Linked DNA regions of Salinivibrio kushneri. The protein of the gene in region 1 interacts with the protein of each later gene in a pairwise test. Links are inferred from orthologs where the notes say so. Each region holds a gene or a part of one and is shown on either strand. Other genes may lie near its edges.

What was found.
Region 2: the proteins of uvrD (region 1) and lpdA interact in binary tests that used the Escherichia coli proteins (3 or more experiments, as listed by UniProt). The link is inferred for Salinivibrio kushneri from one-to-one orthologs.

The regions. Positions count from the first base shown.
Region 1 is NZ_CP114588.1:2,710,332-2,720,039, reverse strand. The notes cover bases 6,085-9,055. They hold uvrD (DNA helicase II), read left to right. Parts: upstream 6,085-6,465; coding sequence 6,466-8,646; downstream 8,647-9,055. Other genes in these bases: N8M53_RS12440 (LysE family translocator), read right to left, coding at 8,743-9,055; N8M53_RS12450 (DUF2282 domain-containing protein), read right to left, coding at 6,085-6,223. Also shown: lysA (diaminopimelate decarboxylase), read left to right, coding at 1-662; dapF (diaminopimelate epimerase), read left to right, coding at 671-1,501; N8M53_RS12480 (DUF484 family protein), read left to right, coding at 1,498-2,190; tyrosine recombinase XerC, read left to right, coding at 2,187-3,158; N8M53_RS12470 (HAD-IA family hydrolase), read left to right, coding at 3,160-3,888; N8M53_RS12465 (DoxX family protein), read right to left, coding at 3,885-4,328; N8M53_RS12460 (DNA-binding domain-containing protein), read right to left, coding at 4,332-5,072; N8M53_RS12455 (DUF692 domain-containing protein), read right to left, coding at 5,069-5,908; more of N8M53_RS12450, read right to left, coding at 5,963-6,084; more of N8M53_RS12440, read right to left, coding at 9,056-9,384; EamA family transporter RarD, read right to left, coding at 9,381-9,708. UniProt on the Escherichia coli protein: A helicase with DNA-dependent ATPase activity. Unwinds DNA duplexes with 3'-5' polarity. Translocates on single-stranded DNA with 3'-5' polarity. Initiates unwinding more efficiently from a nicked substrate than double-stranded DNA.
Region 2 is NZ_CP114588.1:404,534-421,474, forward strand. Bases 10,104-12,986 are described here. They hold lpdA (dihydrolipoyl dehydrogenase), read left to right. Parts: upstream 10,104-10,774; coding sequence 10,775-12,199; downstream 12,200-12,986. Other genes in these bases: aceF (pyruvate dehydrogenase complex dihydrolipoyllysine-residue acetyltransferase), read left to right, coding at 10,104-10,589; N8M53_RS02090 (methyl-accepting chemotaxis protein), read right to left, coding at 12,332-12,986. Outside these bases: type IV-A pilus assembly ATPase PilB, read right to left, coding at 1-309; N8M53_RS02045 (pilin), read right to left, coding at 317-766; nadC (carboxylating nicotinate-nucleotide diphosphorylase), read right to left, coding at 1,014-1,919; N8M53_RS02055 (ABC transporter substrate-binding protein), read left to right, coding at 2,079-3,074; N8M53_RS02060 (diguanylate cyclase domain-containing protein), read left to right, coding at 3,071-4,375; 1,6-anhydro-N-acetylmuramyl-L-alanine amidase AmpD, read left to right, coding at 4,400-4,948; pyruvate dehydrogenase complex transcriptional repressor PdhR, read left to right, coding at 5,185-5,958; aceE (pyruvate dehydrogenase (acetyl-transferring), homodimeric type), read left to right, coding at 6,048-8,714; more of aceF, read left to right, coding at 8,727-10,103; more of N8M53_RS02090, read right to left, coding at 12,987-14,245; acnB (bifunctional aconitate hydratase 2/2-methylisocitrate dehydratase), read left to right, coding at 14,798-16,941. UniProt on the Escherichia coli protein: Lipoamide dehydrogenase is a component of the glycine cleavage system as well as of the alpha-ketoacid dehydrogenase complexes.

The DNA.
Region 1 (9,708 bases):
ATTGTCACATCGGCTCGCAGCTGACCGAACTCGCGCCTTTTATTGAATCTACCGACCGTTTGTTGGCGCTGATTGATACCTTAGGCGATGAAGGCATTGCGATTCGTCATCTCGATGTCGGTGGCGGACTGGGGGTCACCTACAGTGACGAGAAGCCGCCTCAGCCTTCTGAGTACGCTAAAGCCCTGATGGCGCGTTTGGACAATCATCGTCATCTTGAGCTGATTTTTGAGCCAGGCCGTGCGATTGCTGCCAATGCAGGAGTGTTGCTGACCAAGGTCGAATTCCTCAAGCACAGTGAGCACAAAAACTTTGCCATTATCGATGCGGGGATGAACGATTTAATTCGTCCGTCACTGTATCAAGCCTATCAAGAAATCATCCCTGTGGTGCCGCGCCAAGGGGAGCCACAAACCTATGATTTAGTAGGCCCAGTGTGCGAAACCGGTGATTACTTGGGCAAAAACCGCTCGTTGGTGCTAGAAGCGGGCGATTTGCTGGCGGTGCGCTCGGCGGGCGCATATGGCTTTGTGATGGCGTCAAACTATAATTCACGCTGCCGCCCGGCCGAGGTGATGGTCGATGGTGACCAAGCGCATCTTGTGCGCGAGCGCGAGAGCTTGGCGTCGTTATGGCAGCTTGAACAGCGCCTACCAGAATAAGGATTGGCATGCAGGTACAGTTTGCAAAAATGCACGGACTGGGCAACGACTTCATGGTGGTTGACTGTGTCACGCAAAACGCGTTCTTTTCGCCGGATCTGATTCGGCGTCTGGCTGATCGCCAGCGTGGCGTCGGGTTTGACCAGTTACTCGTGGTTGAACCGCCTTACGATCCCGAGACGGATTTCCACTATCGCATTTTTAACCCTGACGCATCGGAAGTCTCTCAATGTGGCAATGGTGCGCGCTGTTTTGCGCGCTTCGTGCGAATGAAAGGGCTGACCAATAAGCATCAGATCAGCGTGAGCACCCAAGCCGGTAAAATGCTGCTGCACATTGAAAACGACAATCAGGTGCGCGTGAACATGGGCGAGCCGGAATTCACACCGGGGAAAATTCCGTTTCGTGCCAACTCACAAGAGAAAACCTACTTGATGCGGGTGGCGGAGCAGACCTTGTTTGTGGGTGCCGTGAGCATGGGCAACCCGCATGTAGTGACTGTGGTCGAGGATGTTGACCATGCCGACGTGGACACCTTGGGACCGCTACTTGAAAGTCACGAACGCTTCCCTGAACGGGTCAATGCCGGCTTTATGCAGATCCTTTCCCGCAATGCGATTAAGCTTAGAGTGTACGAGCGCGGTGCCGGCGAAACCCAAGCCTGTGGCAGTGGCGCGTGTGCCGCGGTTGCGGTCGGGATTATACAAGGCCTGCTTGATGAGCAAGTAACGGTGAGTTTACCCGGTGGAGATCTCCGCATTCGCTGGCGTGGGCCGGGTCATCCCTTATCAATGACAGGCCCAGCGACACATGTATTTGATGGACAATTGCAATTATGAATGATGGGGTAGAAGCCTCGACACTGGAAACCATGCCTCTTAGCGATGAGGCGGTGGCAGCGTATTTAAAAGATAATCCAGATTTTTTTATTCGCCATCGCGATTTACTGACGCAGCTGACCGTGCCACACGGCGAGCAAGGTGCAGTATCGCTGGTGGAAATTCAACTTAAGCGCCTGCGTGAGCGGGTGGCGGAGCTGGAAGAAGACATTACCCAACTGATGAGTCTAGGGGCAAAAAACGATGCCCTGTTTCGTGCCTTTGCCGAGGCGCATCAGGCGCTGCTGCGTGCTAATACGCCGCAGGCGGTGCAAAAAGCATTGACGACGCTTAGCGAGCAACTGCAACTGAGCGTCAGCTTACGGGTGTATGCGCCTATCGACGGGCTGCAGAGCATCTCACGTCAGGCGGTGGATCAATTAAAGAGTCATCATTTTGCCGGACGTCGTTGTTATCTCGGACGCTTGCGCCGTGTGGATGCGGAAGCGGTGATGGCAACGCCACCGGAGCTAGGCTCTTTTGCGCTGATACCGATTAAAGGGGAAGGCAAAGAGTGGGGACTGTTGAGCTTTGCGAGCGCAGATGGCGGGCACTTTCAGCCAGAAATGGACACCCTTTTTATCGAACAGCTGGCGGCACACTTGGCCATCTTATGTAGCCAGTGGACGAACAAGGGTGAGCGTCAGTGACAGCGGTAACGTCTGACCAAGCGGCTCCCCGTTCACTGACGGTCCCTCTTGATCGCTTTTATCAATATCAACTCAGCGAACGGGGCCTCAGTGCCCATACGCAACGTAATTATCAGCGCCAGTTAGATAAGATTGTCGACTTTCTGAGCGCGCGGGGCATCGCTTATTGGCAAGATGTAGATGCCGACTGGGTGCGACAAATTTCGAGCCAAGCCAAACGCGATGGCCTCAAACCGGGCAGTATTGCGTTGCGGCTGTCCGCACTGCGCAGCTTTTTCGACTATCTCGTAAAAACCGAACAGCTTGCCGCCAACCCAGCCAAAGGGGTCGCCGCGCCCAAGCAAGGGCGCCAGTTGCCGAAAAACCTCGATGTGGATGAAATGAATCAGCTGCTCGAGGTGGATCAAGACGACCCGCTGTCGGTACGGGATCGGGCGATGATGGAGCTGATGTATGGCGCAGGGTTGCGTTTAGCCGAGCTGGTGGATCTCAACGTGCGTGATGTCTCGGTACGTAAAGGGGATTTGCGTGTCACCGGTAAAGGGGAAAAGGAGCGTATCGTGCCTTTTTCCGGCATGGCGAAAACCTGGGTGATGAACTGGCTAAAAGTGCGCAACCAGCTCCTCAAAGGGCCAGAAGAAGCGCTATTTATCTCTAAACTGGGCCAGCGAATTTCGCACCGTAGCGTGCAAAAACGTATGGCGGAGTGGGGACAAAAGCAGGCGGTGAACAGCCATATTAATCCTCACAAACTGCGCCACAGCTTTGCCACTCACATGCTGGAATCGTCTGGGGATTTGCGGGCGGTGCAAGAGCTGCTTGGCCATGCCGATTTAAGCACCACACAAATTTATACCCACTTGGATTTTCAACACTTGGCGAAAGTGTATGACGCGGCGCATCCCCGCGCCCGCAGCACAGAGGCTCGTAAACCCAGCGCAGGCAAAAAAAACAACTCGGAGTCGTGATATGAAATTTTATCGTCGCTTAAACGCGTTTGATGCGGTGAGTTTTGACTTGGATGATACCTTGTACGATAACTGGCCGGTGATCGCACGCGCGGAGGCGGCGCTAAGCGACTATTTGAGTGAGCACTGCCCACCGCTCGCCGCGCTTGATAAAGCCACCCTTGCGGGATTTCGTCGCCAAGCCCGTGATGAGAACCCTGCCCAACGCTTTGATGTTACCGCGATGCGGGTTGCCCAGCTGACGCTTGCCGGTGAACATGTGGGTTTAACTGCGGAGAAGGCGCGTGCACAAGCTCAAGCGGCGACGACCTTCTTTTGCGGATATCGCAGTGACTTTACTCCGCCGGCGCAAAGTGTGGCTTACTTAAAAGCTTGGTCCGAGAAACTGCCATTGGTGGCCATCACTAACGGTAATGTCGACACCGATGCGATTGGCCTGACGCCGTTTTTCCAGCATATTTTCCGTGCCGGTGAACACGGTGCGGCCAAGCCGAACCCGGAGATGTTTGATAAGGCGGCGCAGGCCTTGGGCATCGCCCCGGCGCGCATTTTACATGTGGGCGATCACTTAAGTTCGGATGTGGCTGGCGCGCGCCAAGTGGGCATGCAAGCCTGTTGGATCCGCCCAGAGCGCCAATCTCCGATGATGCGCAAAGGACGCACCTTACCGGATGTGGCGATCGACGATTTATCTGAGCTCGATACCCTTATTCAGCAGTGGCACCGCTAATCGGTGCCGCTTTGTTTGCGGGCTAGCCAGTTATCGAGGTTAAGCCAACCCGGCCCCCACACACTGACCACCAATAAGATCACGCCCCACATAATGTGGTCATCATAGCCACGCTCCCATAGCAGTGGGTAGGAAGCGACCGCGACAATGTTGAACACAAATAACGCCAAGGTCATGGGACGCGCGAGCAGGCCCAAAGCAACAAATACCGGCAAAATCAGCTCCGCCGTGGTCCCTAAATATGCGGCCAGCTGCCACGGCAGCAACGGAACCTGATACTCATACTCGAACAGGTATAGGGTGCTGTCCCAATTTTGGTATTTGATTAGCCCAGATTGAAAAAAAATCCATGCCACATAGACGCGGCCCACCAGAAGAAGTAGCGGTTGCAGTGGGGTAAGCGCGCGGGTGAAGGTGTGATTGATTATGGTTAGCCACATGGCTTACTCCTTAGCATTGCAGGCAGTCGTTGGGGTGGTAAACGCGTTCATGGCCGCGAGCTCAGACACACACGCCAGTTGCACTTCTGACAGGTCGCCTAATGGTGTGTGGGGGCAGGTTTTGAGCACACTGACATGATGGGTATTGAGCGTGTACCAATGCACCTTGTCTTGGTGAGCAACCAATAACAAAGATTGCGGCTTCTCGACCACCAAGCCTTCGAACTGCTCGGTGGCGATCGCTTGCCATACGTCACTGACCGCGTAGTCGCTTTCAAATAAACGGGCTTGCTGGTTGAGCGGTAAACAAACTTGCGTTTGTTGCTCAGGGCTTAGCAACGCGAGCGCGCTGCCTTCAAACGCCGGAGAGGGAGGGGCGAGGGTGAGTACCACTTGTGCCCACTCAAAACGGGCCAGCTCGGCGCAACACGGCACGGGCTCGATAATATTGGGTAGGGCGCGCAAGGTCGCATCGAACTGTGCGCCATAGTCTTCCATCACCCCAGTTTGCGGGGGATGCATCATCGCATGATGACGCGCTACCGCATCAAAACACGCCTCACCTAATAGTGCACAGGTCTTGGGATACACGCATTTTAAGGTGTCAGTGAGGGTGACCACATAATGGTTGCGATAAATCTGCAATCGCTTGTCAGCGGCAACACGACCGTCTTTTATCGGCAGCGGTTGTGGATCATCTCGCAATGTATCAGCAAAGGCCTGCTGCAGGGTTGCCAGCGTCATACCGCCTCCTTGTGTCGAGCCAGTCGGTGGCGGGCTTTGGCCGCTTCTGCTAACAATCGCTCGGGCGCGGGCAAGTCGCTATCCCACTCAATGAGGGTGTGGCGAGGGCCGTGGCGGTCAATCCACTGTTGATAGAGCGTCCACACCGCCTCGCTAACCGGTTGGTTATGGGTGTCTATCCAAATTTCTCCTGCGGGGGTGTGTTTGACGGTAAACCCAGCAAGGTGAATTTCTTTCACCGCATGGGCGGGAATCGCGTCAAGGTAGGTACTGGCGCTAAAATCATGGTTAAACGCGCTGACATGAACGTTATTTAAATCGAGCAGCAAATCGCAGCCCGTGCGAGCGTGCACTTCGGCGATAAATTCCCATTCGTGGTAGTCACCCTGAGCAAAACATAAATAGCTCGATGGGTTCTCAATCAGTAGGGGGCGCTGTAGCGCATCTTGAACCTGTTGCACATTGGCGCAAAATACTCGCAACGCTTGCTCGGTGTAAGGGAGGGGGAGTAAATCGTGAAAGTGTTGCCCGTCTATCCGGCTCCAACTTAAATGGTCAGACACAAACAGTGGCTCGACGTGTTTGACCAGTGTACACAGTTTGTCTAAATGGGCCCGATCAAGCGGCTCGTCGCTCCCCAGCGATAATCCCACGCCATGACAGCTGATGGCGTAATCCTCACGTAATCGCATCAGGGTTGAAAAAGCAGGACGGTGAGGGCGGAAATAGTTTTCACTGTGAATTTCTAGCCAGCCAAGCTTTGGGCGATATTGGTCGAAGTAGGCGAGATGGGGTTGTCTGAGCCCCACGCCGGTCAAAACGGTTGCCTCATCCATGGTCGCTCCTTGTGATCAAGTGACAAAGCCCGGGACAAGCCCGGGCGCGCCATATCAGGATGACGAGGTACTGCCGCCGGCTAAGCGATCGCACAAGCCTTTTGGTACCATCACAAACGCATCTTTTTGGCCGTCTTCGGTGGAGGTGCCCGCGCAGGAGCTGGTATTGGTGGCGCAGTCATTTTGTCCGGCTTTGGCGACGCCATAGCATTTTTCTTTTTCTGCCGCGTGGGCCGGTGCGCTAGTGAGTGTGGTCGCGCCTACAGCCAGTAATCCTGTCACAGCAGCGGCAACCGCTAGGTTAGTGTGTTTCATCATGCTTCCTCTTCTTGTTCCGTATTGGTGTTATCAGCCCACTGATTCGTGGTGGGCATATAAACCAAGATAGGAAAACACTGCGCAATCTTTCACCACTAAAGCGGTTTTTTTGCATGGTGAGGGCTAACTTGCTGAATGTTTGTTTAAAAAAGTTGCGTCGGGATCGGGCGCGCAATTTAGTGGCGAGCTGGTATAATCGCTAACCAGTGTATAAATACCCAGTAAAATGGCAGGTGGCGATGGACGTATCAACTCTTCTTGACGGACTCAACGACAAACAGCGTGAAGCCGTGGCCGCGCCGCTCGGCAACCATTTGGTGCTGGCAGGTGCTGGCAGTGGTAAAACCCGAGTGCTGGTTCATCGTATGGCTTGGCTAATGCGGGTGGAAGAGGCGTCGCCGTTCTCGGTGATGGCGGTAACCTTCACCAACAAAGCGGCAGCGGAAATGCGCGGCCGTATCGAGCAATTGATGCAAGGCACCGCCTCTGGCATGTGGTGCGGCACCTTCCACGGCATTTGCCATCGTATTCTCCGTGCCCACTATTTAGACGCCAACCTGCCACAAGACTTCCAAATTCTTGATTCAGATGACCAGCAGCGCTTGCTACGCCGGTTAATTAAAGCGCAAAACTTGGATGAAAAACATTGGCCCGCCAAGCAAGCGAGTTGGTACATCAATGGCAAAAAAGACGAAGGCTTGCGTCCCAAGCACATTGATACCCGCCATGATCCGGTTGAAAGCACTTGGCTGCGGATTTATCAGGCTTATCAAGAAGCCTGTGACCGCGCCGGTTTGGTGGATTTTGCCGAGATCTTGCTGCGAACCTTAGAGTTATTGCGCGATAAAGCGGTGATCCGCGAACACTATCAAGCACGTTTCCAGCACATTTTGGTGGATGAGTTCCAAGATACCAACAACATCCAATATGCGTGGCTGCGTATGATGGCCGGCCAACAGGCGCATGTGATGATTGTGGGGGACGACGACCAATCCATTTACGGTTGGCGTGGCGCGAAAGTCGAGAATATTCAGCGTTTTCTGGACGATTTCACCACCCCTCAGACCATTCGTTTGGAGCAAAACTACCGCTCAACCAGTACGATTTTGCAAGCGGCGAACACCCTAATTGAAAACAATGCCGACCGGATGGGCAAAAGCCTGTGGACCGAGGGCAAAGAGGGTGAGCCCATCTCTGTGTATGCCGGTTTTAATGAACTGGATGAAGCGCGTTTTGTGGTCGGTAAAATCAAAACTTGGCAAGACGAAGGCGGCGCACTCACTGATAGCGCGATTTTATACCGCAACAACGCCCAATCTCGGGTGCTGGAAGAAGCCTTAATTCAAGCTGGCTTGCCTTATCGTATTTACGGTGGCATGCGCTTTTTCGAACGTCAGGAAATCAAAGATGCACTGGCGTATTTACGTTTGATGGCCAACCGCAATGACGATGCGGCGTTCGAGCGGGTGGTAAACACGCCCACTCGAGGGATTGGTGATCGCACCCTTGAGACGCTTCGTGGCGCGGCGCGCGATCGCGGCCAAACCTTATGGCACACTGCCGAGCAAATTTTGGCAGAAAAAGCGCTGGCAGGGCGCGCGGCCAATGCATTGGGCCGGTTTATCGAGCTGGTCAATGCGCTAGAAGATGACACCCGTGACATGGCACTGTATCAACAAACCGATGCAGTGATCCGTCACTCCGGCTTGCGCGCCATGTACGAGCAAGAAAAAGGCGAAAAGGCGCAAGCACGCGTTGATAACTTGGAAGAGTTGGTGACCGCCACGCGCCAATTCACGCCGCCAGAAGAGGCGGAAGCGGAAGGCATGACACCACTGTCGGCATTCTTGGCCCACGCCGCCCTTGAGGCCGGTGAAGGCCAAGCGGACGAGTTTGATGATGCGGTCCAATTGATGACCTTGCACAGTGCCAAAGGCCTCGAATTCCCCTTAGTCTTTATGGTCGGGGTGGAAGAGGGCATGTTCCCCAGTCAGATGTCAGCTGAAGAAGCGGGCCGCTTAGAAGAAGAGCGTCGCCTTTGCTATGTCGGCATGACGCGAGCGATGGAAAAACTCTATCTGACCTACGCAGAAATGCGCCGTGTTTACGGCAAAGACATGTTCCATAAGATCTCGCGCTTTATACGTGAGCTGCCCGAGGCCTGCTTGGAAGAAGTGCGTATGCGTGCCAATGTCTCACGCCCTGCTGCAAGCGGTGGTCGTTTTTCCAAAACGCAGACTCAGGAGAACTTTAACCAAACCGGATTTAGTTTGGGTCAGCGGGTTCAACACCCTAAGTTTGGTGAAGGCACCATCATCAACTTTGAAGGCAGTGGCGGACAAAGCCGCGTGCAAGTTGCCTTTAATGGGGAAGGGATTAAGTGGTTGGTGACTCAGTACGCCAAACTGGAAGCGCTTTAATCTCGGCTGCTTAACGCCAAAAAACGTCACATACGCCCAGCCTTGGCTGGGCGTATTGGTATTGACTCGATTGCCTGCATTTTTTCAGCCGCGGCGTTAGCCGAACACGCCGGCTTGCCAAACGACCGCGCCACCTAACAGCAAAAACAACAGCGCACACAGGCCATCGATAACTGGGGCGACCTTGGTGAGCACTTGTTGTACGCGACTGCCTGATAGCAGCCAGGCGAGCGAAGAAAACCAGCCTAATGAGAGTAAGAACACCACCGCCACGGCCATGGCTTTGCCACTGGCAGACATGCTGGCCGGCACCAAGGTACTCATCAACGAAATAAAAAACACCAAAGCTTTAGGGTTGAAAAGGTTGGTCAGTACCCCTTTCCAAAAGGCCTGTTTTTGGCCGTGTACCGCAGGCGCATCATTGGTGGTTTGCGCCGGCGCAGTGGCGGCGAGCAAGCCTTTAATCGCGCTAAGGCCTAAATACATCAGCACACTGCCCCCCGCCACCTGCACCCACATAAAGAGTTGTGGGTGCTGATGCACCAACAGACTGATGCCGGTAATGCTCAGTATTGTGTGCGCCAAAATACTGAGCGATAACCCTAGCGCAATCGCCAAACCAGTAGCACGGCCATAACGGGTCGCATTTTGGAGCACCAAGGCAAAGTCGGGCCCGGGGCTGAGCAGTGCAATCATATGCACCCCCGCCAGTGTGGCGAGAATAGCGAACTCATTCATCCTGATTTTCCTGCTGACAAAGGCGTGGTCTCTATCTTGGCCTCTTGCTGGCGCTTCGCTCGATAGGCATCAAAGCTAAATATCGCCAAGGCGGCCCAAATAAAGGCAAAGGTGGTGGCTTTATCTGGGGTAAAGGGTTCGTCATACAAGCCGACGGCAAGTAAAAACATTAAGCTAGGGCCGATATATTGGAAAAAGCCCAATACCGTTAAGGGTAAGCGAGTGGCAGCACCCGTAAAGCACAGTAAAGGCACCGTGGTGATCAAACCGGCAGCGGCCAGTAGCATATTCAGGTTGATGGGATTATCGAGCAAGTTGGCGCTG
Region 2 (16,941 bases), 2.3 Mb from region 1 along the record:
TTCTTGGTTATCTGGATCACTGACCCCCAGTAATAGCTCTTGGCCTTGCTGGGCAAGCGGCAACACTTGGTGACGCTGAATCAAATCGCGCCTATCTAGGGCATAACAGGTGTCTTTATACGGGTACTGATGGCTTTCCGAAAAAGGCAGGTGATGCTGACTCGCAAGGGTGTGGGCGAGCGCGGTGGGGTCAACCCCAGCATCGAGTATATGCGCAAGACTGAGCGAGGTATTGTCGCCAATGCCCAGCATATCGCGCTGGGCATCAGTCAATAAACCGGCTTGATACAACGGAGCGGTTGGGATCATTGTCTGCTTATGCTTTTTTACATCCTTTAATCTCACCATCTTCGAAAGTTTCTTTCGTTGTGTATTTACATACCCAAGCAAAGTCGTTTTTCTCAAAGGTAATTATTGTCCCGTCAATAGAGCTATTTCCATTAAACGTGACTTTCAGCTCAGTCCCTTTGGCATTTTCGCCTTCTCCACCTTCTTCACTAGCACCTGAGACGGTGACTGTTGCTAGCTCTCCGAGATTCGTAGCGTCACCTAATTTTTCTCCAAATTTACTCGCTGTCGAGCCACTATTTTCATCCAAATAAAGATCTAACCGTGTAAGAAGAGCACGGCCTGATGCTAACCCTGAGTTAAATTCAGCAATTTTTTGTTTATTGACATAAGCGGGGACGGCGATGGCAGACAGGGCTGCGATAATGCCGACGACGATCAGTAACTCAATCAAGCTAAACCCTTGTTGCTTTTTCATCCTATTTCTCTCCTCTCAATGATGGTCGGCCGCCAACGCGGTGGCCGCGAGTGCAGCGACTTTACGCTTGTGAGCGCGGCGCGAAAAAGAGGGGAGAGATGAGTTTGAGACTGAAGGGTAAAAGCTGGATGTAACAGTATTTTTTTCTAATGTAGTGTTCGACTCACCACAAATTTTTTGCCACAAAAGAGCGATAAAAAGGCCGCCCATCGCGGGCGGCCTGGTCGAATCTGAGTGAGCGTACGTGTTATTGAAAACGCATGGATAAATCGAGTGCGGTCACGTGCTTGGTAAGCGCGCCCACAGAAATATAGTCCACCCCAGTAGCGGCGTATTCTGCCAACGTTTCAAGCGTGACGTTTCCTGAGACTTCCAACGCCACTTTATTTTGGTTCAGGGTCACCGCTTCACGCATCATCGGCACACTAAAGTTATCTAACATCACAATATCGGCCCCAGCGTCGATGGCTTGTTTGAGCTCATCCAGAGTTTCGGTTTCTACTTCTACCGGTTTATCAGGATTAAGCCGGCGCGCTGCTTTGACGGCGTTCTCTATCCCGCCACAGGCAAGAATATGGTTTTCTTTGATCAAATACGCATCAAAGACACCAATGCGATGATTATGACCACCACCGCAGGCAACCGCGTACTTCAGCGCACTACGCAGCCCCGGAATGGTCTTACGCGTGTCGAGCAATTTGGTGTGGGTGCCTTTGAGTGCTGCCACATAGGTTGCGACCTTACTCGCACATCCAGAGAGGGTTTGAATAAAGTTCATCGCATTGCGTTCACCGGTCAACAAGACACGCGAGGGTCCCTGTAAGGTACAAAGCGATTGGTTGGCGGTGATGGCGTCGCCGTCCTCGACATGCCACGTCAAGGTGACGTCGCCACCGAGCTGATGAAACACTTCATCCGCAAAGGCACGGCCACAGAAAACGCCATCTTCTCGGGTGATCAATGTCGCTGTGGATACCGAGTCTGCCGGGATCAGGCTGGCGGTTATGTCTTTACTGGCGTCGATCTCGCCACCCAGATCTTCTCGTAGGGCGTCGGTCACCGCGCGGGTCACATCGGCGCTGAGGTGAGAAGTGAGATAGGCCAGGCGGCGCTCGCTGTCATGGACAGCATGAAAAGGGGTTGATGTCATCATGGCTTACCGCGGTCATCAAAAAGTGGTCGAATGATAACGCTGGTGATAACGAAATGCAGCTTTTCTCTCTCGTTTCCTCACATTCGTCTATTTTTTTAATCATATTCTGTCTTTTAAATTGTCTACACTTTAGGCAGAAACAGTCAAAGAGGTGATGCCATGAAGCGAGGGTTAGCGCTGGTGGCCATGATAGCGATTGCGTTGATTGGTTTTCGTGCTTGGCAGCAACTAAGGCCACCGGTGTCCGAGCCATTATCGTCACTGACCATTGCGGTCTCGCTCACTCCCTTATCGGCACCGATTATTGTGGCTAAGGAGCAAGGTTTGTTTAAAAAGCAGGGTATCGATATGACCCTTAAGCCGGTTCATGGGGGCGTAAAGAGTTTTCAAACCTTAATGTCAGGGGAAGTGGATTTAGCCACTACCTCGGAGACGGTGGTGATGTTTAACAGTTTTGAGCGCGATGACTTTAATGTGCTAACCAGCTTTGTCGAATCAGATAACGACGTAAAACTCTGGTCTATTCGCCGTGAGATTAGCAGCTCGCTGGTGGACGCACTCGACAAGGCACGCGTGGGCATTGTTGCGTCGAGTGCCAGTGAATACTTCTTTGATTCTTTGCTGCAATTGCACGATATACCCAGAGCTCAGGTGGAAAAAGTCTACTATTCCCCTGAAACACTGCCCAAGGCGCTCCTCGATGAGGAAGTGGATGCGATAGCCATATGGGAGCCCTATGGCTATCAGCTACTCAAGCAGTCCAACCAGCCGGTGCAGTCGCTTGACAGTAAAGGCTTGCACAGCCTCTCTTTTCTACTGGTCAGCGATCGCTTACTCGTCAATAAGCAACACCAGGACATGCAACGGGTTGTCAGTGCCCTAGACGACGCGGTGAGCTTTATTCATCAGCACCCAGAACGGGCTAAGGCACAGGTCTCCGCGTACCTTGACATGTCAGACGATAAACTCAGTTGGCTATGGCAAGATTACTTATTCCGCCTTTCATTGAATGACTCATTGTTACTGCGGTTAAAAAACCAAGCGCGATGGGCGCAAGAGGCGGGTTTAGTGGAAGGGAACACTCCGTCATTCCGCCACATACTCAACCCAGGCCCCTTGGTTGAGGCCACGCAAAAAGTGAGTTTATTAGAATGAGGATTGGTCAGCAGCTCAGTATTGTTGTCTATGCCTGTACGGCGCTTACTTTTGTTACGCTGTTAATTACGGTGGAGCTTTTTTACAAGCAAAATCAAATCCAAGCACGGTTAGACAGTATTGTGGCGGTACACTCGCAGATTGATAGCTTGCGAGGCCGTTTATGGTTATATCGTCAATACCCCAGCACACAAACGCGCCAAGATGTACATCAGTCCACCAACGCATTGCGGGCGCAACTAAACAGTGATAAAGAGGCGTTACCGCCGCAGTCCGCGCAGTCGATTCGACTCGCGGCAAACAGCATTGACCGCTTATTGGGGATTACCGCTGATCAGCTAGATGGTAACCCCTCTGTGGATGACAGGCGTTTGATGCTGTTTTCGCGTTTTAATGTGCTGCTGCAGGCGATGAGTGAAACCGCTTTTTCGGTGCGTCAGCAAGTTATGCACCAGTCGGGGCAGCAACAGAAAACCCTACTGGTGGTACATGGTGGCGTACTGGTGGTGTTAGCCTTGTTGGTAACCATGTTTGTGACCAGCTTACGGCGGCGGCTAACGCACCGTCTAAAAGCATTGCATTCAACGATTACGCAAATCAAACAAGGTGACTTGACCACGGAATTAACCTTGACTGATAAAGATGAGCTGACTGAATTGGCTGATCATGTCAATGACATGAAACGTGCGCTGAGCCATACCATGGTGGACAAGAAACAGCTGAGCGAAGAAGTCGCACGGCAAACCCAACAGCTTCGCGAACAGCAGCATCAGCTTAAATTCCTTGCTGAACACGATGAGCTGACCGGTTTGTTCAACCGACGCGCGTTCGAATCGCATGTAGATGTGGCGTTGATGCGTGCTAACCGCGCGCAAACTAATGCCGCTTTACTGTTCATTGATTTGAACAACTTTAAGCAAGTGAATGACACCTATGGGCATGGCGTCGGTGATGAGTTGCTCAAGGTGGTCAGTCAGCGCCTAAAACAGTCCGTGCGCCGGTCTGATTTGGTTGGCCGCTTGGGCGGTGATGAGTTCATTGTCTGGCTGGATTTATTAGCGGACAAATCGGCGTTGAATGAAGTGATCACACGTATCCAAGACGAAATGCATGCTCCGATACAAGTTGCAGATACCTCGTTGTCATTGGCCATTAGTATTGGTGTGAGTTGCTTCCCAACGGATGGGCTTGAGCTGCAGCAGATGATGAATCAAGCCGATGCCGCTATGTATTACGCCAAAACCCATCCGTCAGCGCGCTGTTGCTTGTATTCCAATCTTCCAGCTGACCAGATAAAGTAGCGATTTTGCTCAAGCGGATCGGGTATGTCTTTTTCACAGATTGACAATCATTGGTTGGTAGGCGCGCGCGCTTGCCTGTCTCCTCATCATAACCAACGTCCGGATAGTAACGATATCTCCTTGCTGGTGATCCACAACATCAGCCTGCCGCCCGGTCAGTTTGATGGCCCCTATATTGAGCAGTTTTTTCAAGGGCACCTCGATCCGGCTGAACACCCTTATTTTGCCGAGATCGCATCGCTTCGCGTCTCTGCCCACCTACTGATCCGACGAGATGGAAGTGTGATCCAGTTTGTACCATTCAGTGCGCGTGCATGGCATGCTGGCGCTTCGTGTTTTGACGGTCGGCAGCAATGTAACGATTTTTCTATCGGTATTGAGCTAGAGGGCACAGACACACATCCATACACCGAACAGCAGTACCAATCGTTAGCGGCGATCACGCAGACGCTGATGCAGTACTACCCAGCCATTACCCGTGATCGAATCACAGGACACCAACATATTGCCCCAGGACGTAAAACGGATCCTGGCGCGGCGTTTGACTGGAAAAAGTTACACGCACTGATTTAAATGCCTATGGCGTTGACCGACACAAATGGTCTGACCAATTTTGAGGGGCTGAGTATTCGTGGCTGTCAGGCTAAAAATACACAGGTTTCCATGATGTCAATCAAAGTTCAGGTGGACAGAATACCCGCTGTCTGGTAACTTTAGGGATCAATAAAGTAATTGGTCTTACCAATTTACAATCAGTCAGTTTCTGCAGCTAAGCACCATGCTCTGGGTGCAGATGGTCAATAAATACAATGGCATATCAGCGAATTCGTCAACCTAAACTCTCGGATGTAATTGAAAAAGAACTCGAAGGCTTAATTCTGGAAGGGACCTTGTCTCCAGGCCAGAAGTTACCGCCTGAACGAGAGTTAGCGACGCAATTTGATGTGTCTCGCCCGTCAGTGCGCGAAGCGATTCAACGGCTTGAAGTGAAAAAGCTACTGACGCGCAAGCAAGGTGGCGGCACCTTTGTCAGTGAACGCCTTTGGCAACGCTTCTCTGAGCCACTGCTAGAGTTATTGGCGGACCATCCAGAAACCCAACTTGACTTACTGGAGTCACGACATGCCCTAGAGGGCATTTCTTCGTATTTTGCCGCACTACGGGGCACAGAAGAGGATTTTTCTCGTATAGAAGACTGTCATGATGCCATTCGTCAAGCGCAGAAAAACGGGGACTTAGAGGCAGAAGCATCGGCTGTGATGCAGTATCTCGTTGCCGTAACGGAAGCGGCGCATAATGTGGTGTTACTTCATATTATGCGTAGTCTCGCGCCGTTACTGGAACAGAATATTTTGCAAAATTTTGAGCTACTTTATCGCCGTCAAGAGACGGTGGAAAACGTCAGCCGACACCGAGCTGAGATAGTGGATGCGATTACCGCTGGTGAACCAGAAAAAGCCAGACAAGCGTCGCATGCACACTTGGCTTACATTGAGGAAACTCTGTTGGATCTTGGTCGAGAAGAAAGCCGTCGCGAACGGTCTCTACGTCGAATTCAACAACGCAAGGACGAGTTGGAGTAGCCTTATTCGCATCTATAGAAACGCGAAAGGCACTGCAGCTGCGACAACGTTTGTTTTGTACGAGTCAATCAACGAAAGGATAGATCGCCATGTCTGAAGTCATGAAACATGACGTGGACGCACTTGAAACACAAGAGTGGTTGCAAGCTCTTGAGTCAGTCGTTCGTGAAGAAGGTGTAGAACGTGCCCAGTTCCTTCTGGAGCAAGTATTAGGGCAAGCACGTTTAGACGGTGTTGACATGCCAACGGGCGTGACCACCAACTATGTAAATACCATTCCTGCTGATCAAGAACCTGCTTACCCAGGTGATGTGAATCTGGAACGCCGTATCCGTTCTATCATTCGTTGGAACGCAATCATGATCGTGTTGCGTGCGTCCAAGAAAGATTTAGAGCTGGGTGGCCACATGGCATCATTCCAGTCTTCGGCGGCATTTTATGAAACCTGCTTTAACCACTTCTTCCGTGCGCCTAACGAGAAAGACGGTGGCGACCTGGTGTATTATCAAGGTCATATTTCTCCAGGTATCTATGCGCGTGCCTTTGTTGAAGGCCGCTTGAGCGAAGAGCAGCTCGACAACTTCCGTCAGGAAGTTGATGGCAAAGGGGTGTCTTCATATCCACACCCGAAACTAATGCCTGAGTTCTGGCAGTTCCCAACCGTTTCTATGGGTCTGGGTCCCATCGCGTCTATCTATCAAGCGCGTTTCCTCAAATACCTCAACGGCCGTGGTCTAAAAGACACCTCTGAGCAGCGTGTTTACGCGTTCCTCGGTGACGGTGAGATGGATGAACCAGAGTCACGCGGTGCGCTATCATTCGCGGCGCGTGAAAAACTGGATAACCTTTGCTTTTTGATTAACTGTAACCTGCAGCGCCTTGATGGCCCTGTAATGGGTAACGGTAAAATCGTTCAAGAGCTGGAAGGCCTCTTTAAAGGCGCTGGCTGGAACGTGATCAAAGTGGTTTGGGGTTCCGGCTGGGATAAACTGCTGGCCAAAGACACCTCGGGTAAATTACTGCAGTTGATGAATGAAACCATCGACGGTGATTACCAAACCTTCAAATCAAAAGATGGTGCCTACGTGCGTGAGCACTTCTTCGGCAAGTACCCAGAAACAGCCGCCTTGGTTGCGGATATGACTGACGAAGAAATCTTTGCGCTTAAGCGTGGTGGCCATGAGCCATCAAAACTGTTTGCGGCCTTTAAAGCGGCCCAAGAGTGCAACGATCGCCCAACCGTTATCCTAGCGAAAACCGTTAAAGGCTATGGCATGGGTGAAGCGGCAGAAGGCAAAAACATCGCGCACCAAGTGAAGAAAATGGACATGACTCATGTTCACGCTATGCGCGACCGCCTTGGCCTGCAAGACTTGCTGTCTGATGAAGACGTACAAAACCTGACGTACCTGAAGCTGGAAGAAGGCTCTGCCGAGCACGAATACCTGCATGCGCGCCGTAAAGCCCTGCACGGTTACACGCCGCAACGTCTGCCTAACTTTACTAAAGAGCTGACGCTGCCAAAACTGGACGACTTCTCCGCATTGCTGTCTGAGCAAAAGCGTGACATCTCGACCACCATGGCATTTGTGCGCTCTTTGAACGTACTGCTGAAAGACAAAAGCATTGGCAAAAACATTGTGCCTATCATTGCCGACGAAGCACGTACTTTCGGTATGGAAGGCCTGTTCCGTCAAGTAGGTATCTACAACCCACACGGTCAGACTTACACCCCAGAAGATCGTGGCGTGGTGTCTTATTACAAAGAAGACCAAGGCGGCCAAGTACTGCAAGAAGGGATCAACGAGCTAGGCGCGATGTCATCGTGGGTAGCGGCAGCGACCTCTTACAGCACTAATGATCTGCCAATGATCCCATTCTACATCTACTACTCAATGTTCGGCTTCCAACGTGTTGGCGACATGGCGTGGATGGCGGGTGACCAGCAAGCGCGTGGTTTCCTATTGGGTGCTACTGCCGGTCGTACTACCCTGAACGGTGAAGGCCTACAACACGAAGACGGTCACAGCCATATTCTGGCGAGCACTGTACCTAACTGTGTTTCTTACGACCCAACCTTCGCGTACGAAGTGGCAGTGATCATGCAAGACGGTATCCGTCGTATGTACGGTCCTGACCAAGAAAACATCTATTACTACCTGACGCTGATGAATGAAAACTATCATCAGCCAGCCATGCCTGAGGGCGCGGAAGAAGGTATCCGTAAAGGTATCTACAAACTAGAAACCTACACGGGCGACAAAGCGAAAGTTCAGTTAATGGGCTCTGGCACCATCATGACTGAAGTGCGCAAAGCGGCGAAACTGCTTAGCGATGAGTTCGGTGTGGCGTCTGACGTATACAGCGTGACTTCGTTCAATGAGCTGGCACGTGACGGTCAAGATGTCGATCGCTTCAACATGCTAAACCCAGATGCAGAAAGCAAAGTGCCTTACATCCAAACCGTGATGGGCACAGAGCCAGCGATTGCTGCTACCGACTACATGAAGAACTACGCTGACCAAGTTCGTGCGTTTGTCCCTGCTGAATCTTATAAAGTGTTGGGTACAGACGGCTTTGGCCGCTCTGACAGCCGTGAAAACCTCCGTCGTCACTTCGAAGTGAACGCAGGTTATGTGGTTGTTGCGGCACTTAATGAGCTGGCTAAGCGTGGCGATGTTGATAAGAAACTGGTAGCTGACGCTATCAAGAAATTCGACATCGATACCAACAAAGTAAACCCGCTGTTCGCGTAAGAGGCTGAAATAATGTCAATCGAGATTAATGTACCTGACATCGGTGCGGATGAAGTAGAAGTGACTGAGATCCTTGTCAGCGTGGGTGACAAGGTTGAAGAAGAGCAGTCGTTAATCACCGTTGAAGGTGATAAAGCATCCATGGAAGTCCCTGCATCACAAGCGGGTGTGGTCAAGGAAATTAAAATTGCCGAGGGTGACAAAGTCACCACCGGCTCTTTGATGATGATCTTTGAAGCGGAAGGCGCTGCACAAAGCGCGCCAGCGCAAGAGGCGGCACCTGCTGCTGCCCCAGCAGCCGCATCAGAAATCAAAGAAGTGCACGTGCCTGATATCGGCGGCGATGAAGTTGAAGTGACCGACATCATGGTGGCGGTAGGCGACAGCGTCGACGAAGAGCAATCATTGATCACCGTTGAAGGCGACAAAGCCTCAATGGAAGTGCCGGCACCGTTTGCGGGTACCGTTAAAGAGATCAAGATTGCCTCGGGTGACAAAGTGTCAACTGGCTCTCTTATCATGATGTTTGAAGTCGGCAGCAGCGCCTCTGCTGAGGCGCCTGCACAAGCTGCACCTGCGGCCCCAGCCGCGTCGGAAAACAAAGACGTAAACGTTCCTGACATTGGCGGTGATGAAGTCGAAGTGACTGACATCATGGTCGCTGTAGGCGATACGGTTGAAGAAGAGCAGTCACTGATCACCGTTGAAGGCGACAAAGCGTCAATGGAAGTCCCTGCACCGTTTGCAGGTACAGTTAAAGAGATCAAAATCGCCGCGGGCGATAAAGTGTCTACTGGCTCGCACATCATGGTGTTCGAGGTGGCGGGTAGCGCACCCGCAGCGGCACCTGCTGCAGAGGAAAAATCTGCGCCTGCGCAAGCACCAAAAGCGGAAGCCCCAGCAGCAGCTAAAGCTGACGCCGGTAAAGACGAGTTCGTCGAAAACAAAGAGTACGCCCATGCGTCACCTGTTGTTCGCCGTCTTGCGCGTGAATTCGGTGTTAACTTGGCGAAAGTCAAAGGTACTGGCCGTAAAGGGCGTGTACTGAAAGAAGACGTGCAAGGCTACGTGAAAGAGGCGCTGAAGCGTCTTGAGTCTGGTTCAGCGTCTGGCTCAGGCGACGGCAGCGCACTTGGCCTGCTCCCTTGGCCGAAAGTGGACTTCAGCAAATTCGGTGAAACCGAAGTGAAGCCACTGTCTCGCATCAAGAAGATCTCGGGTGCGAACCTGGCACGTAACTGGGTGATGATCCCGCACGTGACCCAGTGGGATAACGCTGATATCACTGAAGTGGAAGCGTTCCGTAAAGAGCAAAACGCGATCGAGAAGAAGAAAGAGTCGGGCATGAAGATCACCCCATTGGTGTTCATCATGAAAGCGGCGGCTAAAGCGCTGGAAGCTTTCCCTTCATTCAACGCGTCACTGTCTGAAGACGGTGAAAGCCTGATCATGAAGAAGTATGTCAACATCGGTATCGCGGTTGACACACCAAACGGTCTGGTTGTGCCTGTCTTTAAAGACGTCAACAAAAAAGGCATTCACGAGCTGTCTGAAGAGCTGATGGTGGTATCGAAGAAAGCTCGTGCCGGTAAGCTGACGGCGTCAGATATGCAGGGTGGTTGCTTTACCATCTCTAGCCTAGGTGGCCTCGGCGGTACGGCATTTACGCCAATCGTTAATGCACCAGAAGTGTCTATCTTGGGTGTGTCTAAGTCAGAAATGAAGCCAGTATGGAATGGTAAGGATTTTGAGCCTCGCTTGATGCTGCCGCTGTCGCTGTCTTACGACCACCGTGTGATTGATGGTGCCGAGGGTGCGCGTTTTATTAGCTACCTCAACGGCCTACTGTCTGATATTCGCCGTTTGGTACTCTAATCGCAATACCAACAACCCGACTGACCGGTTAAAGGTCGGTCGGGAATTGTTGTGCAGCTCACAGGCTATGGGTTTTTATTTTTCAGCCCATTAACATGGCTGTAAACTGTGGCTCCCAGATACCCACAACAATAAAAAATTACCGCTCTTAGCCTGTCAGGGAATAAGACTATAACGAGGTCAGAATGAGTAAAGAAATCAAAGCGCAAGTCGTCGTCCTTGGCGCTGGTCCTGCTGGATACTCCGCCGCTTTCCGCTGTGCCGACCTAGGTTTGGAAACCGTATTGGTTGAACGCTACAACAACCTTGGCGGTGTGTGTCTAAACGTCGGCTGTATCCCATCTAAAGCCCTACTTCACGTTGCCAAAGTGATTGAAGAAGCCAAAGCCATGGCCGAGCACGGCGTGGTATTCGGCGAACCACAAACCGATATCGACAAGATCCGTTCTTGGAAAGATAAGGTCATTGGTCAACTGACTGGCGGCTTAGGCGGTATGGCCAAGCAGCGTAAAGTGACAGTCGTCAATGGCACAGGCCGTTTCACTGGCGCCAACACCCTGTTAGTCGAAGGGGAAGAAAACACCACCATCAATTTTGATAATGCCATCATCGCGGCCGGCTCTCGTCCTATCGAGCTGCCATTTATTCCGCATGATGACCCACGCATTTGGGACTCCACCGACGCCCTAGAGCTCAAAGAAGTACCCGAGAAAATGCTGTTAATGGGTGGCGGTATCATCGGCCTAGAAATGGGAACCGTGTACCACGCACTTGGCTCACAGGTTGATGTAGTCGAAATGTGCGATCAGGTGATCCCTGCGGCAGATAAAGACGTGATCAAAGTCTTTACTAAGCGTATCAGCAAGAAGATGAACCTCATGCTGGAAACCAAGGTGACTGCGGTAGAAGCCAAAGAAGACGGCATCTACGTCACCATGGAAGGCAAGAAAGCCCCAGCAGAGCCTGTGCGCTATGACGCTGTCTTGGTTGCTATCGGCCGTAGCCCGAATGGCAAGCTGCTTGATGCGGGCCAAGCGGGTGTTGAAGTCGACGATCGTGGCTTTATCAATGTTGATAAGCAAATGCGCACCAACGTGCCGCACATCTATGCGATTGGTGACATCGTGGGTCAGCCTATGCTGGCGCACAAAGGTGTACACGAAGGCCATGTGGCTGCAGAGGTTATCTCAGGTAAGAAGCATTACTTCGATCCAAAAGTGATCCCATCGATTGCGTACACTGAGCCAGAAGTGGCGTGGGTCGGCAAAACCGAGAAAGAGTGTAAAGAAGAAGGCATTAACTACGAAGTGGCGACCTTCCCATGGGCGGCTTCAGGTCGTGCGATTGCGTCTGACTGTTCAGACGGCATGACTAAGATGATCTTCGATAAAGACACCCACCGTGTGATCGGTGGTGCGGTTGTTGGTACTAACGGTGGTGAACTGTTAGGCGAGATTGGCCTTGCTATCGAGATGGGTTGTGATGCCGAAGATGTCGCATTGACAGTACACGCTCACCCAACCTTGCACGAATCGGTTGGTTTGGCTGCAGAAGTGTTTGAAGGCTCAATCACTGATATGCCTAACCCGAAAGCGAAGAAAAAGAAATAAACCACGCGTTTATATTTTTCTGACTCAGCCCCGCAATGCGGGGCTTTTTTGTATCTGTGAACCCGTGTAGATCGTGAACAAAAAAGCGGGCCAAGGCCCGCTACGTGCGTTGGTCGGTAGCATCGCAATGGTTTAGAGCTTAAAGCTCCCTACCAAAGTATCAAGACGTTTGGAAAGATCGCGCAGTGACTCACTGGCTTCTGCCATGGTATTGGCAGTATCAGCGGTTTGCTGCGAGCTGTGGTTAATCTCTTCGATATTTTGGTTAATGTCGTTGACCACGGTTGACTGCTCTTCAGTCGCGGTAGCCACTTGGGTGTTCATGTCCGAGATTTGCACAATTTGCTCGTTGATTGCATTGAGCGATTGTGAGGCCTCATCGGAAGCATTCACCCCTTCAGCGGTCATGGTGCGGCTTTGCTCCATGGCATCCACCGCGTTGCGCGCTTCTTGCTGAAGACGGTCAATCATGGTCTGGATTTCGTCGGTGGAATCAGAGGTACGGCTGGCCAAACTGCGTACCTCATCGGCAACAACCGCAAAGCCGCGTCCTTGTTCGCCGGCTCGCGCCGCTTCAATCGCCGCATTCAGCGCCAGTAAGTTGGTTTGCTCGGAGATCCCGCGAATCACATCCAAAATGCCGCCGATCGAATCGGTGTTTTCAGCCAAAGCACTGATCACTTTCGACATATTTTCCATGTCATCAGCCAGTCGAGCAATGGTATCCCGTGCCTGGGTCACCACGCCTTGGCCACTTGCCGCATCATCAGAGGCTTGGTTGGCGGCACTGGCAGCGCTGGCCGCATTGCCTGCAATCTCATTGACGGTGGCCCCCATTTCATTGATGGCGGTGACCACTTGCACCGTACGATCCCGCTGATACTCGCTTTGTGATTGGGTGGCGCCGGCTTGTGATGACACTTGCTCGGCCGCACTGCGTAACTCGCCACCGGTACGGGCAACGTCTGAGACCAAACGATGGATTTTCTCGACAAAGCTATTAAAACCAGAGGCCAGTTGACCAATCTCATCTTGGCTGTTGATATCTACACGTTGGCGCAAGTCCCCTTCACCTTCACCAATCTCACGGAACACATTGGCCACGTATTGGATCGGTTTGGTAATGGTCGCAGCGAGCCATACGGCAACGACGATAAAAATGAGACCGACGACGACCGATACCATCAGGATTTGATTACGCGTTTCATTGAGAGGTGCGTAAACCTCTTCGGCAGGGACATCTGCAATAACAAACCAATCCATGGAGGGCACATAACTGGATGCGAGCAGCACTTCTTCACCATTAATGCTGGTGTCGAGCAGGTTAAAGTCACCTTTTTGCAGCAAGCTGCGGGCTTGACCACCATAAATATCGCTTAAGGTTTGCTCGCCCATCAGATTGGTGTCGCGGTGCAGTTGCACGAGACCGTCAGCGTTGACCAAGAAGACAAAACCAGACTGTTCAATTTTAAACTGATTCAAAAAGCGGGTCATGTCCTCCAGCGAGCGTGAGAAACCGGCCAATCCTTTACCATTCAGCTGTTGGAAGTTGACAAAGAGCTTGAGTTCGCCATTTTCTTCTTGGAAAACTTGGGCCATGGTGGCATTGCCGCTATCGAGGAAGTTGTAAAACCAACTATCCTTTTCACGCGTTAACACTCGCAAAAAACCGTTTTGGTTCCAATATTGCCCAGTATTGCGGTTGGCAATGGAGGCATCATTCAAACCGTATTGCTCACGTAATACGTTGAGCTGTTTGATCACGCGGTTTTCTTCTGCGGGCGTAATATCTTGGTTGATGATATCTAGCATCACAGGGTTAGAAGCCAGCTGACGTGCAGCGGATTGTAGTTGGTTGACCTCACTATCAATGGTATCTCTAAACTGGGTGAGGGTGGTGGGAAGCTCATTTTCTAACAGGCGCTTTTCCATGATGTCGCGTGCTTGGCTCAAGCTCATGTAACTGATGATGGCGGTGGAGGCGATCACCGCTGAGACAAATGCCAGCACGAGTTTTTGTTTAATCGTGAGTTGCTTTAGCTTCATGCCCTTCTCTCTATTTGGTCTATTAACAGACGATAGGTTAGCGTGACAAAAATGTGATGATGTTTATGGCACTAACATCTAAGTTAGCAGTTATGGGTGAATGATTGGTTATGTATCGACCATGAAACAATAAAATTGAAGCCGTTGCTTAGAGTTATTGATAAAAATGACACTCTCCTCGCGATTTCAACATAAAGCGGTAAAAGTGCGCTGTCGTTTGCGGGTGATAGATGAGAAAGCAATGGTAGCCGGATCACTGCGCTATGGCGAAAAGCGGTGTAGAATCAGCGACAACTGCGACCTGCTCTGGGTAAAGAAAACTCAGAGGTGGGGAATAGCGTACAGCGTCACTTAGACCTAAGTATTATGTTTCACAAAACGAGTAGATTTTAATTTTAGGTTAAAAATGCTATCCTCACGCAGCGGTTACGTGCTCGAACCCTCGTCTTGCTGGAAATTTTAATAAACTTCGCCGGATAAGCGTGATACGAGTACTAACACTTTCCAAGGATGTTGGATCACACGATCTGACCGAGAAAAGAGGAAATAGTCGTGCTTGAAGCCTACCGTAAACACGTCGAAGAACGTGCCGCTCAGGGTATTGTGCCTAAACCGCTGAACGCTGAGCAAACCGCCAGTTTGATAGAACTGCTGAAAAACCCGCCCGCTGGCGAAGAAGAAACCCTCATTTATTTACTGGAAAACCGAATCCCACCCGGTGTGGATGAAGCCGCTTATGTGAAAGCAGGCTTTCTGGCCGCACTGGCAAAAGGTGAAGCGCAGTCTCCGTTGATTAGCCCCGAGCGTGCCACTGAATTACTTGGCACCATGCAAGGTGGCTACAACATCGAGCCGCTGATCACCTTACTTGATGATGACAAGCTTGCGCCGATTGCGGCGAAAGTGTTGTCTCATACCTTATTGATGTTCGATGCGTTTTACGACGTTGAAGACAAAATGAAAGCAGGCAACGCCTACGCCAAGCAAGTGATGGAGTCGTGGGCGAACGCTGAGTGGTACCTGGAAAAACCACAAATTCCTGAAAAAGTGACACTGACGGTGTTCAAAGTCTCGGGTGAAACCAACACCGATGACTTGTCACCCGCGCCAGATGCATGGTCACGTCCTGATATTCCCCTGCACGCGCTGGCGATGCTGAAAAACGAGCGTGAAGGTATTCACCCGGACAAACCGGGAGAGATTGGCCCGATCGAGCAAATGAAAAAGCTGGAAGAAAAAGGTCATCCACTGGTTTATGTCGGTGATGTGGTCGGTACTGGCTCGTCTCGTAAGTCGGCAACTAACTCAGTGTTGTGGTTTATGGGGCACGACATTCCTAACGTCCCTAACAAGCGCTCAGGTGGTTTTTGTTTAGGTGGCAAAATCGCGCCTATTTTCTTTAATACTATGGAAGATGCGGGCGCTCTGCCGATTGAACTTGATGTCAGCAAGCTCAACATGGGCGATGTGATTGACCTGTATCCGGCCGACGGCAAAGTGTGCAAGCACGGCACCGATGATGTCCTATCTACCTTCCAACTAAAAACAGACATCTTGTACGATGAAGTGCGTGCTGGCGGACGTATTCCATTGATCATTGGCCGAGGCCTGACTGACAAAGCCCGCGAATGCTTAGGGCTTGAGCCGTCTGAGGTGTTCCGTCGCCCACGTCCGGTGGCTGATTCCACCAAAGGCTTTACCTTGGCACAAAAAATGGTAGGTAAAGCCTGTGGTGTTGAGGGCGTGCGCCCGAATACCTATTGTGAGCCAAAAATGACGACTGTCGGTTCGCAAGACACTACCGGGCCCATGACTCGCGACGAGCTGAAAGATTTGGCCTGCCTTGGCTTTACCGCTGATTTGACCATGCAGTCGTTCTGCCATACCTCTGCTTATCCAAAGCCGGTAGATGTGGAAACCCACCACACGCTGCCAGACTTTATTATGAACCGTGGTGGCGTGGCGCTGCGCCCCGGTGACGGTGTGATCCACTCATGGCTCAACCGCATGCTGCTGCCTGATACCGTGGGAACGGGGGGGGATTCACATACCCGCTTCCCGCTGGGGATTTCTTTCCCGGCAGGCTCAGGTCTCGTGGCCTTTGCGGCCGCGACCGGCGTGATGCCACTGGATATGCCAGAATCGGTCTTAGTGCGCTTTAAAGGTGAAATGCAACCCGGGGTGACGCTACGCGACCTGGTTCATGCTATCCCTTATTTTGGCATTCAAAAAGGGCTGCTGACGGTGGAGAAATCGGGCAAGATTAACGAATTCTCTGGCCGTATTTTGGAGATCGAAGGGGTTGAGCACCTGACGGTTGAGCAGGCGTTTGAGCTTTCAGATGCATCCGCGGAGCGTTCAGCGGCTGGCTGTACCGTCAAGTTATCGCAAGACTCTGTGGCTGAATACCTTGAGTCGAACATTGTGATGCTTAAGTGGATGATCTCTGAGGGCTATGGCGATCGCCGTACCATCGAGCGCCGCATTCAAGCTATGCAGCAATGGTTGGAAAACCCAAGTTTGATGGAAGCAGATAAAGATGCCGAGTATGCACATGTGCTCGAGATCGACTTGGCTGATATCAAAGAGCCAATTCTGTGCGCGCCGAATGACCCAGATGATGCACGTAGCTTGTCAGATGTGGCAGGTGACAGTGTTGATGAAGTCTTTATCGGCAGCTGTATGACCAACATTGG